4 regions of the Sporosarcina sp. Y1011 genome follow, and region 4 is predicted to be linked to each of the others. Evidence: riboswitches for the same ligand, from Rfam matches in the RefSeq annotation. Region 4 holds a riboswitch; each other region holds the start of a gene.

Region 1 (3,194 bases), on a different contig from region 4:
AATAAATTCATATTGAATCTGCGCGTTGGCACTACCTGAAGTTCGGGACGTTCGAGTGCGGCAGTATTATGCGTCAAATAATCGGAATTCGATTTGAGCGCCCCTCCGCCTTTCAATGCCCATTGGCCTGTCAAAGCAGGCAAACAGGAAATCGTCCGGACCATCATTCCACCGTTATCATGATGTTGCAGCCCATTGCCAATGCGAATCATGGAAGGGGAGACGGTCCCGTACATGCGTGCGAGTTCATAGATGTCTTCCTCTGGCACGCCCGTAATGGCGGAAACCGTTTGCGGGTCGTAGTGCAATACATGTTCCTCGAGCTCTTTATAGCCGATTGTATATTGTTCCAAAAACGATTGATTGACCAGCTTTTCTTTATAAAGAACATGCATGATTCCGAGTGCAAGCGCTCCATCAGTTCCGGGAAGAATGGGGATGAACCAATCAGCCATGCGTCCGGTCTGGTTTTTATGGACGTCAATGACGACGATTTTAGCACCGTTTTTTCTCGCTTTTTGCGCGATCATGATTTGGTGCATATTGGTACTGACGGCATTGATGCCCCAGAAAACAAATAACTTCGTTTCCGTCATCTCTTCCGGATCCGTTCCAAAACGTCCGCCCATCGTGTAATTGTAGCCAACCTCGCCAGCGACTGAACAAATTGTCCGGTCCAGTTGACTCGAACCAAGGCGATTGAAGAAACGGCGATCCATCCCTTTGGAACTGAGTTTCCCCATATTGGCATAGAAACTGTAAGGAAGAATCGATTCCGGACCTTCTTCAGAAATCAGTTTTTTCCATTGATCTGTGATGGTTGTAATGGCTTCTTGCCAACTGATTGGAACGAATTGTCCATCGCCTTTTTCCCCGACGCGTTTTAAAGGGGAAGTAATCCTTTTTGGGTCATAAAGGCGTTCAGTCATATGTCGAACTTTGTTGCAAATACTGCCTTTTGTGATGGGATGATCGGGATCACCTTCAATTTTAACGATTTCCCCGTCTTCTTTATGAATAAGCAATCCACATTGGTCTGGACAATCCAGTGCACAAACCGAAGGGACAACACCATTTTTTATATCAATATACGATTTCATAGCAAAAATCCTTTCAAACAAACGATTTATGCTAGACAGTATAACACATATCAAACTATTTTTTTAGAAAGTTTCGATAAGTGGTTGACTTAAGATTAATTATTCTATACAGTTAACTCATTAGTTTAACTTCCGACACTGTTCGACCAATTTCATAGTTTTTTTTCTATCGAGAGAAGTTGAGGGACTGGCCCTATGAAACTTCGGCAACATAATTGTGCCAAATCCAGCAAGCGTAGCTTGAGAGATAGAAAGGGTAAAGCATATTTATATTGCGCTAGCGATGTATGCCACCAACTCTTTCTGTCTTTACAGAAAGGGTTTTTTTATTTTTCAATCAATTTGTCCAACATCTATAAATAGAAATGGAGAGAACAGTATGTTAGAAAGAATTGGAATTACGAAAAATTTAGGATGGGGCTTTTTCGGAGTCATGCTGTTCATGATGGGGGACGGAATTGAAGCCGGCTGGCTAAGTCCGTTTTTAGTTGAAAGCGGGTTGACCATTCAACAGTCAGCTGCTATTTTCACAGTCTACGGAATCTCAATCGCGCTGTCTTCTTGGTTTTCAGGCGTCTGTGTAGAGGTATTTGGTCCAAAACGTACAATGGCAATCGGGTTAGCCGTCTATATTATCGGTACCGCAGGGTTTATCACGTTCGGTTTTTCAACGATGAATTATCCGATTATGCTTCTCACTTATTTCATTAAAGGTTTCGGTTATCCGTTATTTGCCTATTCTTTCTTGACATGGGTCATTTATAAAACTCCACAAAACAAATTGAGTTCTGCCGTTGGTTGGTTCTGGTTTGCGTTTTGTGCGGGAATGATGGTGCTGGGCGCATACTATTCAAGTTTCGCTATCCAGCACCTTGGTTACATCAATACAATGTGGACATCTATTTTCTGGGTATGTCTCGGTGCTTTCTTTGCTTTAGTACTCAATAAAGACAAGTTCCAAAAGAAAAAACTCGCGAACAAAAAAGAAGCAGTCACGGAATTATTGAAAGGTATCACCATTTTGAAAACAAACAAACGGGTTGCTGCAGGTGGAGTTGTCCGCGTTATCAATAGTTTAAGTGTCTATGGATTCCCGGTATTCTTACCGATGCATATGGCGCAACATGGCATTGAAACTACTGCTTGGCTGCAATTATGGGGAACGTTTTTCTTAGGAAACATCATTTTCAATTTAGTCTTCGGCTTCATTGGCGATAAATTCGGTTGGAAAAACACAATCATTTGGTTTGGTGGAATCGGCTGTGCGATATTCACGCCACTTCTGTTCTATGTACCAGTGATTACAAATGGTAGTATTCTCATGACGAGCATTGTTGGGTTCATCTGGGGCGGCTTGGTAGCGGGCTACGTTCCAATCGGTGCCCTGGTACCATCCGTTGCAGGTGAGGATAAAGGCGCAGCAATGTCCGTGTTGAACTTTGCCGCGGGTCTGTCTACATTCGTAGCACCAGCAATCGCTTTAGCATTTATCGGGTTAGTTGGAGCGGAAGGGGTCGTGTGGATTTTCAGTGCACTCTATGTAGTGAGTGCGATCATCGTGAAATTCATTCGTATACCGGAAGAGGAAGAGCGAAAGGCACAGGAAAAAGCTTCGCTGGTTACCTCGTAAAACCAATGTCGGGTAGGCATTGATTGACAAAGTTATGGGTAGATGAAATAATCACAATTAATTGAAATAAATACTAGATTTCTTATCTAGGTAGAGGGACACGGCGTTACTTCTTGCTTTGTGTTGTTGTAGATAAGAAGATGTATCAATGACCTCTTCTTCTAATAGAAGGGGTTTTATCTTTATTCAGCAGAAGACTCTCACCTCCATATGTGGTAGATGAATGCGGTTTTGTTATCCTGTTCAGTAGGTGTCCAAACGCCCGCTGAAAAAAGATAAAGCCTCCGGCGGATGTCACAGATTTTGAAAGGAGTCAATCGAGCAAGCTCGATTCAAAATCTGGACGCAATTACGCCGAGGCGTAATTGATTGATAGATAGCAAGGAGGATATATAGATGAGTGCAGAGTTCAATCCAGTAATTTTTTGTGATTTCGATGGTACAATTACGATGAAAGATAATAT
Region 2 (3,194 bases), on a different contig from region 4:
GGTGATGTCTCAGCTACAATTATTGGACGTAAAGTGAACGTGCAAGACTTGTGCTGCCTACATCAAAGCCCACACTCTCCACTAATCCTTGAGGACGAAGTGTCGATTGGACACCAAGTTACTCTACATAGCTGCACAGTAAGAAAAGGAGCGCTGATTGGCATGGGCTCCATCATTCTAGATGGGGCTGAAATCGGCGAGGGGGCATTTATTGGAGCGGGCAGTCTAGTACCGCCCGGTAAGAAGATTCCACCGAATATGTTAGCACTCGGTTCACCGGCAAAAGTTGTTCGAGAACTGAATGAAGACGACCGTGCAGATATGGAAAGAATTGTTCGTGAATACGCGGAAAAAGGGCAATATTATAAGAGTCTACAAAAGTGATGTATTGCCGCCATTGATTGGCGGCTTTTTTTATTGAAGGATAATAACACACGATAAAAAATGCCGGAAGCTAAGGATGAGTCCTTGCTTCCGGCATTTTCAATAATTATTTCCCTGTTAATTCTTTCAATGTTGCAGCTTTATCCGTTTGTTCCCATGGCAGATCAACATCCGTGCGGCCGAAGTGACCATACGCTGCCGTCTGCTTGTAGATAGGACGACGGAGATTAAGCATTTTAATGATACCTGCTGGACGAAGGTCAAAGAGTTCACGTGTCAGTTCCACGAGTTTACTCTCCTCAACGGTACCTGTTCCGAATGTATCAATGGAAATCGATACAGGTTGAGCTACACCGATTGCATAAGCCAACTGGACTTCACAGCGGTCTGCAAGTTCTGCTGCAACGATGTTTTTTGCAACATAACGAGCCGCGTATGAAGCTGAGCGGTCCACTTTTGTAGGATCTTTCCCCGAAAATGCCCCACCGCCATGACGTGCATAACCGCCATACGTATCAACAATGATTTTACGGCCAGTCAGACCCGCATCTCCTTGAGGTCCACCTATTACAAATCGGCCAGTCGGATTGATGTAGTACTTTGTTTCTCCATCAATTAAATTAGTTGGTACAACTGGATTAATAACGAATTCCTTAATATCACTTTGAATCTGCTCAAGTGTCACTTCAGGATGATGTTGTGCTGAAATAACAATCGTATCAATTCTAACCGGTATATTATTTTCATCATATTCTACAGTCACTTGCGTTTTCCCATCCGGTCTTAGGTACGAAAGTGTTTCATCTTTACGTACTTGTGCAAGTTTAAAGGATAGTTTATGGGCTAAGCTGATTGGTAATGGCATCAGTTCTGGTGTCTCATTACAAGCATAACCAAACATCAAACCTTGGTCGCCTGCTCCAATATCTTCAAGTTCGTCATCTGTCATTAATCCTTCACGCGCTTCAAGTGCTTGGTCAACACCCGCAGCAATATCGGCTGATTGTTCATCGATCGCAGTGAGAACTGCAGACGTTTCCCAATCAAATCCGTATTTCGCTCGAACGTAACCAATTCCTTTAACAGTTTCGCGCACAACTTTTGGAATATCGACATATGTAGTCGTCGTGATTTCACCTGCTACGAGTACCAGTCCTGTAGTGATTGTCGTTTCACATGCTACGCGTGCATTTGGATCTTCCTCCAAAATAGCATCAAGGATAGCATCTGAAATTTGGTCGCACATTTTGTCTGGATGTCCTTCAGTTACCGATTCTGAAGTAAACAGTCGGCGGTTAGTCATGTCTTTTCCTCCTTATATCCTACGAGATTGATACGGTACTCATATGTCCCATGTAGAGTCCTCCCGGATTCAGGAAAGACTACAAGCCACTGCGAGCTCTATACACGAGGATAAAGGGCTAAACAAATTAAAAAGCCCTTCGCTCACGTACTAATACATGAGGAAAGGCATGATTTTAAAAGCACCTTTCACTCTTATCATACAAGGACTGTGCCTTGCTACAGGTTTGGCACCTTTGCGCAGACAATTAAGTCATTGCAGGTTGCCGGGTTTCATTGGGCCTGACCCCTCCACCAGCTCGGGATAAGAGTATCCGTTCAACTATATATGCTACGAAAAAACTTGTTCCCTGTCAAATTTCTTTGCCGATTTTACATCTAATTGCTTGAGATTTTGATTAATATAGATTATTATTCTTAATGTGTTATACTATTTAAGAAATGTGATGACATGACACCCAATTATATGGGACTATGAGTAAAGGACGGTACATAATTATGATTACAGCAAAGATTAGCGACGATCTAAATAACCTTCTTTCCGGTGAAAATATAAAAATTCAACTTTCAGTACCACAACTTGTTGAAAAAGCGATATCACGTGGAGAAGCTCAACTGACTTCCGATGGAGCAGTCACGGCTCGAACAGGGAAGTATACAGGTCGTTCCCCTAAAGATAAATATATTGTCGAGGAAGCGTCCTCCAAAGACAAAATCGATTGGGGCAGCGTAAACCGTCCGATTTCATCTGATGTATTTGACTTATTATATAATAAAATGCTTACTCACTTAAAAGTTAAAGACGAACTGTTCGTCTTCAAAGGATTCGCTGGTGCAGATCCAGCTTCACGTCTATCCATTCAAGTCGTGAATGAATTTGCTTGGCATAACCTATTCGTCCATCAATTATTTATTCGCCCGACTGAAGTAGAGCTCTTGGAACACGAAGCGCAATTTACTATCATTTCAGCCCCTTCTTTTAAAGCGGATCCTGCAGTTGACGGCACGAATTCCGAGACGTTCATTATTGTGTCAATGGAAAAACGTATCGTTCTCATTGGTGGTACTGAATATGCTGGTGAAATGAAAAAAGCAATCTTCTCTGTCATGAACTACTTCCTACCTGAAAATGGCATCATGCCGATGCACTGTTCTGCTAACGTCGGCGAAGATGGCGATGTTGCTTTGTTCTTCGGTCTTTCAGGAACAGGCAAAACAACACTTTCAGCTGACGCGAACCGCAAATTAATCGGCGACGATGAACACGGTTGGTCTGACACTGGTGTCTTTAACATCGAAGGTGGTTGCTACGCGAAATGTATCAATTTATCTCAAGAAAAAGAACCTGAAATTTTCGGTGCAATTCGTTTCGGGTCAGTTCTTGAAAACGTTGTTATCGACCCAGTAACAAACATTCCTAATTACGATGATGGATCTTTGACTGAAAATACACGTGCAGCATATCCAATTCAAGCAATCGATAACATCGTTGACCCTTCAGTTGCAGG
Region 3 (3,194 bases), on a different contig from region 4:
AATTAGTTCTACAAAGGATGTTTGTTCATGCAAGAAGACAATATTACGAGAATAAATTTAGATGGAAAAGAATTAATTCTTATTGGAACAGCCCACGTTTCAAAGCAAAGTGCAGATCAGGTAAAAGAAGTAATCGACAGAGAGAGACCTGATTCGGTTTGTATTGAATTGGATGAACAACGTTATCAATCTATCATGGAAGGAAGCAAGTGGAAGGAGACAGATATTTTTAAGGTAATAAAAGAAAAGAAAGCATCTTTACTTTTAATGAATCTGGCAATTTCCTCCTTTCAAAACCGTTTAGCAAAACAATTTAATATAAAGCCTGGGCAGGAAATGATTCAGGGGATTAAATCGGCAAAAGAAGTTGGTGCGGATCTTGTGCTCGCCGATCGTAATATTCAAATAACGTTCTCCAGAATTTGGGGCAACATCGGTTTCATGGGGAAAAGTCAACTTCTCACGTCGGTCGTCTATAGTATATTCAGTAAAGAAAACATTTCCGAAGAAGACCTAGAAAAAATGAAATCAAAAGACACTTTAAATGCAGTACTGAACGATTTCACAGAAACTTTTCCGAAACTAAAGGAGCCTTTAATTGATGAACGTGATCAGTATTTAGCACAGAAAATTAAAGATGCACCGGGGAAAAAAGTAGTGGCTGTTTTAGGGGCAGCACATATTCCAGGGATTACCAAGGAAATTCATAATGAGCATGATTTACAAGCATTATCGCAAACGCCCGTCAAATCAAAACTACCTAAAATTATTGGATGGGCAATTCCAGTGCTCCTTCTTTCTATAATTGCATATACTTTTATTTCAAATCCTTCCGCGGGTTTTGACCAAGCGCTAAGTTGGATATTGTGGACGGGTAGTCTTTCGGCAATTGGTGCGGCTGCGGCACTTGGACATCCACTAGCCATTTTGGCTGCCTTTGTTTCGGCTCCAATAACAACCCTACATCCATTGATTGCAGCGGGGTGGGTATCCGGAATTGTTCAGGCATTTTTCCGTAGACCAAGCGTTGGCGATTTCGAAAGATTATCTGAAGATGTATTTTCGATTAAAGGTTTTTGGGCAAATAGGGTAACACGAGTCTTATTAGTTGTCGTCCTCACAAACCTAGGAGGTACATTAGGTACCTTTATAGGTGGGGCTGATGTCATACGTGTATTCTTTGAGAACTTTAAATGAAAAATAGATAGCTTTTTTGTTATCGACACAAGAAGGATATTTAAAACCAATTAAACCAATAGACTTTAATTTATTATCTGATAAGTCATTGACAATGTCTTTTTCATAATGTAATATTGGTCTCAACTTAATAGTTCATATCTTATCCAGAGAGGTTGAGGGACTGGCCCAATGAAACCTCGGCAACAGACTGTTTAGTACTGTGCCAATTCCATTAAACGAAAGTTTAGAAGATAAGAAGAGAAATTTTTTGTTCGATTAATTAACCTCTTCTTGCACTATTAAGAAGTGGTTTTTTATTTTCCACGTAATAGAATACATGCTAATTAGACAACTAAAGGCATCTTTTAATCGATTATTTGTATCGGTTTAGAAGTTGTCTTTTTTTGTAAATTAAATAGAGAAAATGGAGGAGAAAATAATGACAGAATCTACAAATATCGTTTGGCACGAATCAGAGGTAACAAAAGACAATCGCCAAGAAGCTAAGGGGCATAAAAGTGCAATTCTATGGTTTACAGGACTTTCAGGATCAGGAAAGTCGACGATTTCAGTAGCGTTAGAAACAGCGTTACATAAAAAAGGTATTCATACCTATCGGTTGGATGGGGATAATGTTCGGCATGGTTTAAATAAGAATTTAGGGTTTAGTCCAGATGACCGAACTGAAAATATTCGTAGAATCGGTGAAGTTTCAAAACTAATGATTGATGCAGGATTGTTCACGTTAACAGCGTTCATTTCTCCATACAAGGAAGATCGGGATCAAGTGCGCGACCTCGTCGAACCAAATGAATTTATCGAAGTTTACGTGAAGGCTAGTTTAGAAACATGTGAAGAACGCGATACAAAGGGACTCTACAAGAAAGCCAGATTGGGAGAGTTGAAAAATTTCACAGGAATCGATGCTCCTTATGACGTACCTGTTGACCCAGAAATCACTATTGATACAAATAAGCTAAGCGTTGAAGAATCCGTTAAAGTCATCGTAAATTATTTAAACGAAAATAAATATATCTGAAAAAACCAATAGACATGTAACTTCTTGGTGTTGTAGGAATAGAATACCTTTAAACCGACTTGACACATAGGAATAATAAAGATATTGTTAATTTCAATCATAAGTAGAACGGGAATTCTAATTGAACGTAAAATTCCGAACATATGAACAATAGATGGCTTTAACCATTGAATGGTTAACTTCGTCTTAAAAAGAGAAGTTACATCATTAATTTTATGAGGGGAGAAGTTTCTATGGTGAAACTGACGTATGACACATGGTTTAAACCTACTGAAACGTTTAACATTGACGACGAGTCAAAGGGTGCTTTAAATGTTTTGAGATGGGCTTATGACGAATATGATGCTGATCTTGTCTATGCATGTAGCTTTGGTGTAGAAGGAATTGTGATGCTTGATTTGATTTCGAAAACAAAACCAACTGCAAAAGTGGTGTTTTTGGATACAGGGCTTCATTTTCAAGAAACGTATACTCTCATCGATGACATCAAAACCCGTTATCCACAGCTCGATATAGAAATGAAAAAGCCAGCTTTAACGGTTGAAGAACAGGCCGATGCGCATGGAGAAAAACTATGGGAAAGACAACCAGATCGTTGTTGCCATATGAGGAAAGTTGTTCCACTTCGAGAGGCACTAAGCAATGCGACTGCTTGGTTATCTGGGCTTCGACGAGAACAATCACCGTCTAGAAGTCTAACCGAATTTGTGAATAAAGATGAAACGTTCCAATCAGTTAAAGTTTGCCCATTGATTCATTGGACGTGGACCGATATTTGGGATTATGTTGATAAATATAAATTGCCCTATAATCCCCTTCATGACCAAGGATTTCCTAGTATCGGTTGCGTACCCTGTACGTCTCCAAGTGATACAACGTCAGGCTCAAGGTCTGGCCGGTGGGCAAATCAAATGAAAACTGAGTGTGGATTACACCAAAAAATCAACTTAAATGGAGGAAATTAATATGAGCTTGA
Region 4 (3,194 bases):
ATCAATCGGAAATATGGTACAACAATCATCTGGATTACACATAATCTGGAACAAGCCTTATCAATTGGTGATTACACATGGGTTGTTATGGAAGGGCAAATCATCGAAACCTGTGAAAGTAACTTATTAAAATCATCGACGAATGAATTTGTGAGGCAGTTTGTAGAAGGAGGGGTATCCTCCGTATGACTTATTTAACATTAGCCATCACCCTTATATTCGTTATCATTCCCCTTGTATTATCAAAGACGCTCCGTTTAGGATTAGAAAAGGACACAATCATTGCAACAATCCGGTCGATTATACAGCTTCTCGCAGTCGGATACATTCTTAAATTTGTCTTCGACTCAGAAAATATTTTGTATATCGTGTTAATGGTTACTTTGATGATTGTAGCTGCGACACAAAATGCCAGAAAGAAAGGGACAGCTATCAAGGGAATTACATGGAAAATTGCAGTCACCTTAATTTTCGTTGAAGTGCTAACCCAAAGTATTTTACTAGGCTTCCAGATTGTACCCGCAACTGCGCAATATATCATTTCAATTAGCGGCATGATTATCGGTAATTCGATGGTATTGTCAATCCTTTTCCTTAACCGCTTTACGGCAGAGGTTGAAACGCATCGCGACGAAACGGAACTTATCCTGTCACTTGGGGGAACGCCAAAACAAGCCATTCATAGACAACTGATCAATTCAATCAAAGCTAGTATGATTCCGACAATCGAAAGTCAGAAGACGATGGGATTGGTTCAACTGCCTGGTATGATGAGTGGTCAAATCATTGCGGGAGCTGACCCGATTCAAGCTGTTCAGTTTCAATTGCTGATTATCTTTCTCTTATTAACGACCGCAGCAGTAACCAGTGTCTTACTCGGATTTCTATCTTATCCTAGTTTGTTCAATCAACGAATGCAGCTGCTTCGCGAAAGGCATTAGGAATCTGGTTCTTGTTTTATTATTCATGCCATGGTAGAATAATCTAAATTGTATATTCAAATAATTTCATATATTATTCTTATCACGAGAGACAGAGGGATTGGCCCGATGACGTCTCAGCAACCAACCTGTATAGGTACGGTGCTAAGTCCAATAGGTATCTATTTACCTAGAAGATAAGGAGATTGACTTCGACATTTCGAGGACCCTCTCCTTATAGAGGGTCCTCTTTTTGATTTTAAAAGGAGAGAGTGAATCCAATGACAAGACGAAGTTTGGAAACAATACTAGTACAATTAGGTAATAACAGTGATCCGAAAACTGGTTCTGTGAACCCACCAATCTATTTATCGACCGCCTATAAACACGAAGGATTAGGCCAGTCAACTGGCTATGACTACACGCGGACGAAAAATCCGACCCGTTCCATTTTAGAAGAAGGCATTGCAGATTTAGAGAGCGGTGATGCTGGTTTTGCATGTAGTTCAGGGATGGCTGCGATTCAGCTTGTTTTGTCACTTTTCCGTCCCGGGGATGAATTGATTGTTCCGGAAGATATTTACGGGGGTACTTATCGCCTATTAAAGCAGTATTCCGATGTCTATTCAATCGGAACAACATATACGAATTTTACTGATGTCCATGAAACTGAGAAATTGATAACTGCGAAGACAAAAGCCCTATTTATCGAAACACCGACAAATCCACTTATGCAGGAGTTTGATATACGTCAATACGCGAAACTCGCCCGAAAGCATAATTTATTACTGATTGTCGATAACACATTTTTAACGCCTTATTTCCAAAGACCAATTGAACTAGGCGCAGACATTGTTATACACAGCGCAACGAAATACATCGGAGGACATAACGATGTCCTTTCCGGCCTTGTAGTCGCAAAAGGCGCGGAGCTCTGTGAAGTATTGGCAACCAACCATAATGCTATCGGTGCAGTTCTGTCACCTTCTGATTCATGGTTAATCATTAGGGGACTAAAAACACTGCACTTACGAATGAAGCAACATGATGCAAATGCAAAGATCATCGCAAATTACTTGAAGAGCGAACCAAATGTAGCGGACGTTCTCTATCCAGGGAAAGGCGGTATGCTTTCTTTCCGCTTGCAAAATAGTGAATGGGTTGGACCTTTCCTAGCGAATCTAAAACTTATTACATTTGCTGAAAGTCTCGGAGGCGTGGAGAGTTTTATTACTTACCCAGCAACACAGACACATGCGGACATACCACGTGAAGAACGAATACGACGGGGCGTTGACGATAGTCTTTTACGTTTCTCAGTCGGAGTGGAAGAGGTAGAAGATTTGATTGCGGATCTAAAGCAAGTGTTTTCAACATTAAAAAGCGAGGTGCTTCAACAATGAGTCTCAATAATGAACGATTACAAACGACACTTATACACGCATCGACACGTGGAGATTCCGAACGGAAAACGGGTGCAGTGAATGTACCTATTTACTTATCTTCAACATTTCATCAAGAAAGCTTTGACGAATTCGGGCCCTATGATTACAGCCGTTCTGGTAATCCAACGAGAGATGCATTGGAAAAAACAATAGCCTCATTGGAAGGCGGTGAACGCGGATTAGCATTTGCTTCTGGGATGGCTGCCATCTCCTCCGCTTTCATGCTCCTTTCTTCAGGTGACCATATCGTTGTTACTGAAGATGTCTATGGCGGTACATTCCGATTTGTAACCCAAGTCCTACCAAAGTTCGGTATCGACCATACATTTGTTAATCTGGCTAATTTAGAAGAAACCGCTAGTGCAATCCGGCCGAATACAAAAGTAATTTATGTAGAAACACCTTCCAATCCTCGATTGGGTATTACGGATATTGCAGCCATTGTCGAACTTGCAAAAGCGAATGACTGTCTGACGTTCCTCGACAACACATTCATGTCGCCACTATACCAACGCCCCCTTGATCTTGGCGTTGATATCGTTGTTCATAGCGCTACGAAGTTTCTATCTGGACATAGCGATATTATTGCCGGTTTGGCAGTGACGAAGGATGAGGAGCTTGGAAATCGATTGGCGTTTATCCAGAACTCTTTCGGCTCTATATTGGGTGCTCAAGATTCCTATTCGTTAATTCAAGGGATTAAAACGCTTGGAGCTCGTCTAACTCAGTCATCCTTATCGGCTCAAAAAATCGCCGTATATTTGAATGAACACTCTTTAGTGGAAGAGGTATTTTATCCGGGGTTGGTAAGTCACCCAGGTTACGAAGT

The links. A riboswitch is a leader RNA that binds a small molecule or an ion and turns the genes downstream of it on or off. The one in region 4 is predicted to bind S-adenosylmethionine.
Region 1: it holds a riboswitch for S-adenosylmethionine, as region 4 does, so the genes downstream of both, AC25Y5_RS11615 (MFS transporter) here and AC25Y5_RS12890 (methionine biosynthesis PLP-dependent protein) in region 4, are expected to answer to the same signal.
Region 2: it holds a riboswitch for S-adenosylmethionine, as region 4 does, so the genes downstream of both, metK (methionine adenosyltransferase) here and AC25Y5_RS12890 (methionine biosynthesis PLP-dependent protein) in region 4, are expected to answer to the same signal.
Region 3: it holds a riboswitch for S-adenosylmethionine, as region 4 does, so the genes downstream of both, cysC (adenylyl-sulfate kinase) here and AC25Y5_RS12890 (methionine biosynthesis PLP-dependent protein) in region 4, are expected to answer to the same signal.

Annotation. Positions count from the first base shown of each region.
Region 1 is NZ_JBYHFP010000009.1:1,073-4,266, forward strand. It holds gene AC25Y5_RS11610 (molybdopterin oxidoreductase family protein) at 1-1,100, opposite strand, end outside; SAM riboswitch class I at 1,264-1,354, shown strand; gene AC25Y5_RS11615 (MFS transporter) at 1,480-2,730, shown strand; gene AC25Y5_RS11620 (2-hydroxy-3-keto-5-methylthiopentenyl-1-phosphate phosphatase) at 3,127-3,194, shown strand, end outside.
Region 2 is NZ_JBYHFP010000028.1:13,561-16,754, reverse strand. It holds gene AC25Y5_RS18220 (gamma carbonic anhydrase) at 1-384, shown strand, start outside; gene metK (methionine adenosyltransferase) at 491-1,687, opposite strand; SAM riboswitch class I at 1,879-1,997, opposite strand; gene pckA (phosphoenolpyruvate carboxykinase (ATP)) at 2,185-3,194, shown strand, end outside.
Region 3 is NZ_JBYHFP010000006.1:174,544-177,737, forward strand. It holds gene AC25Y5_RS10060 (TraB/GumN family protein) at 28-1,197, shown strand; SAM riboswitch class I at 1,337-1,437, shown strand; gene cysC (adenylyl-sulfate kinase) at 1,619-2,218, shown strand; gene AC25Y5_RS10070 (phosphoadenylyl-sulfate reductase) at 2,452-3,183, shown strand; gene sat (sulfate adenylyltransferase) at 3,185-3,194, shown strand, end outside.
Region 4 is NZ_JBYHFP010000011.1:58,810-62,003, reverse strand. It holds gene AC25Y5_RS12900 (ABC transporter ATP-binding protein) at 1-189, shown strand, start outside; gene AC25Y5_RS12895 (ABC transporter permease) at 186-941, shown strand; SAM riboswitch class I at 1,018-1,124, shown strand; gene AC25Y5_RS12890 (methionine biosynthesis PLP-dependent protein) at 1,202-2,323, shown strand; gene metC (cystathionine beta-lyase) at 2,320-3,194, shown strand, end outside.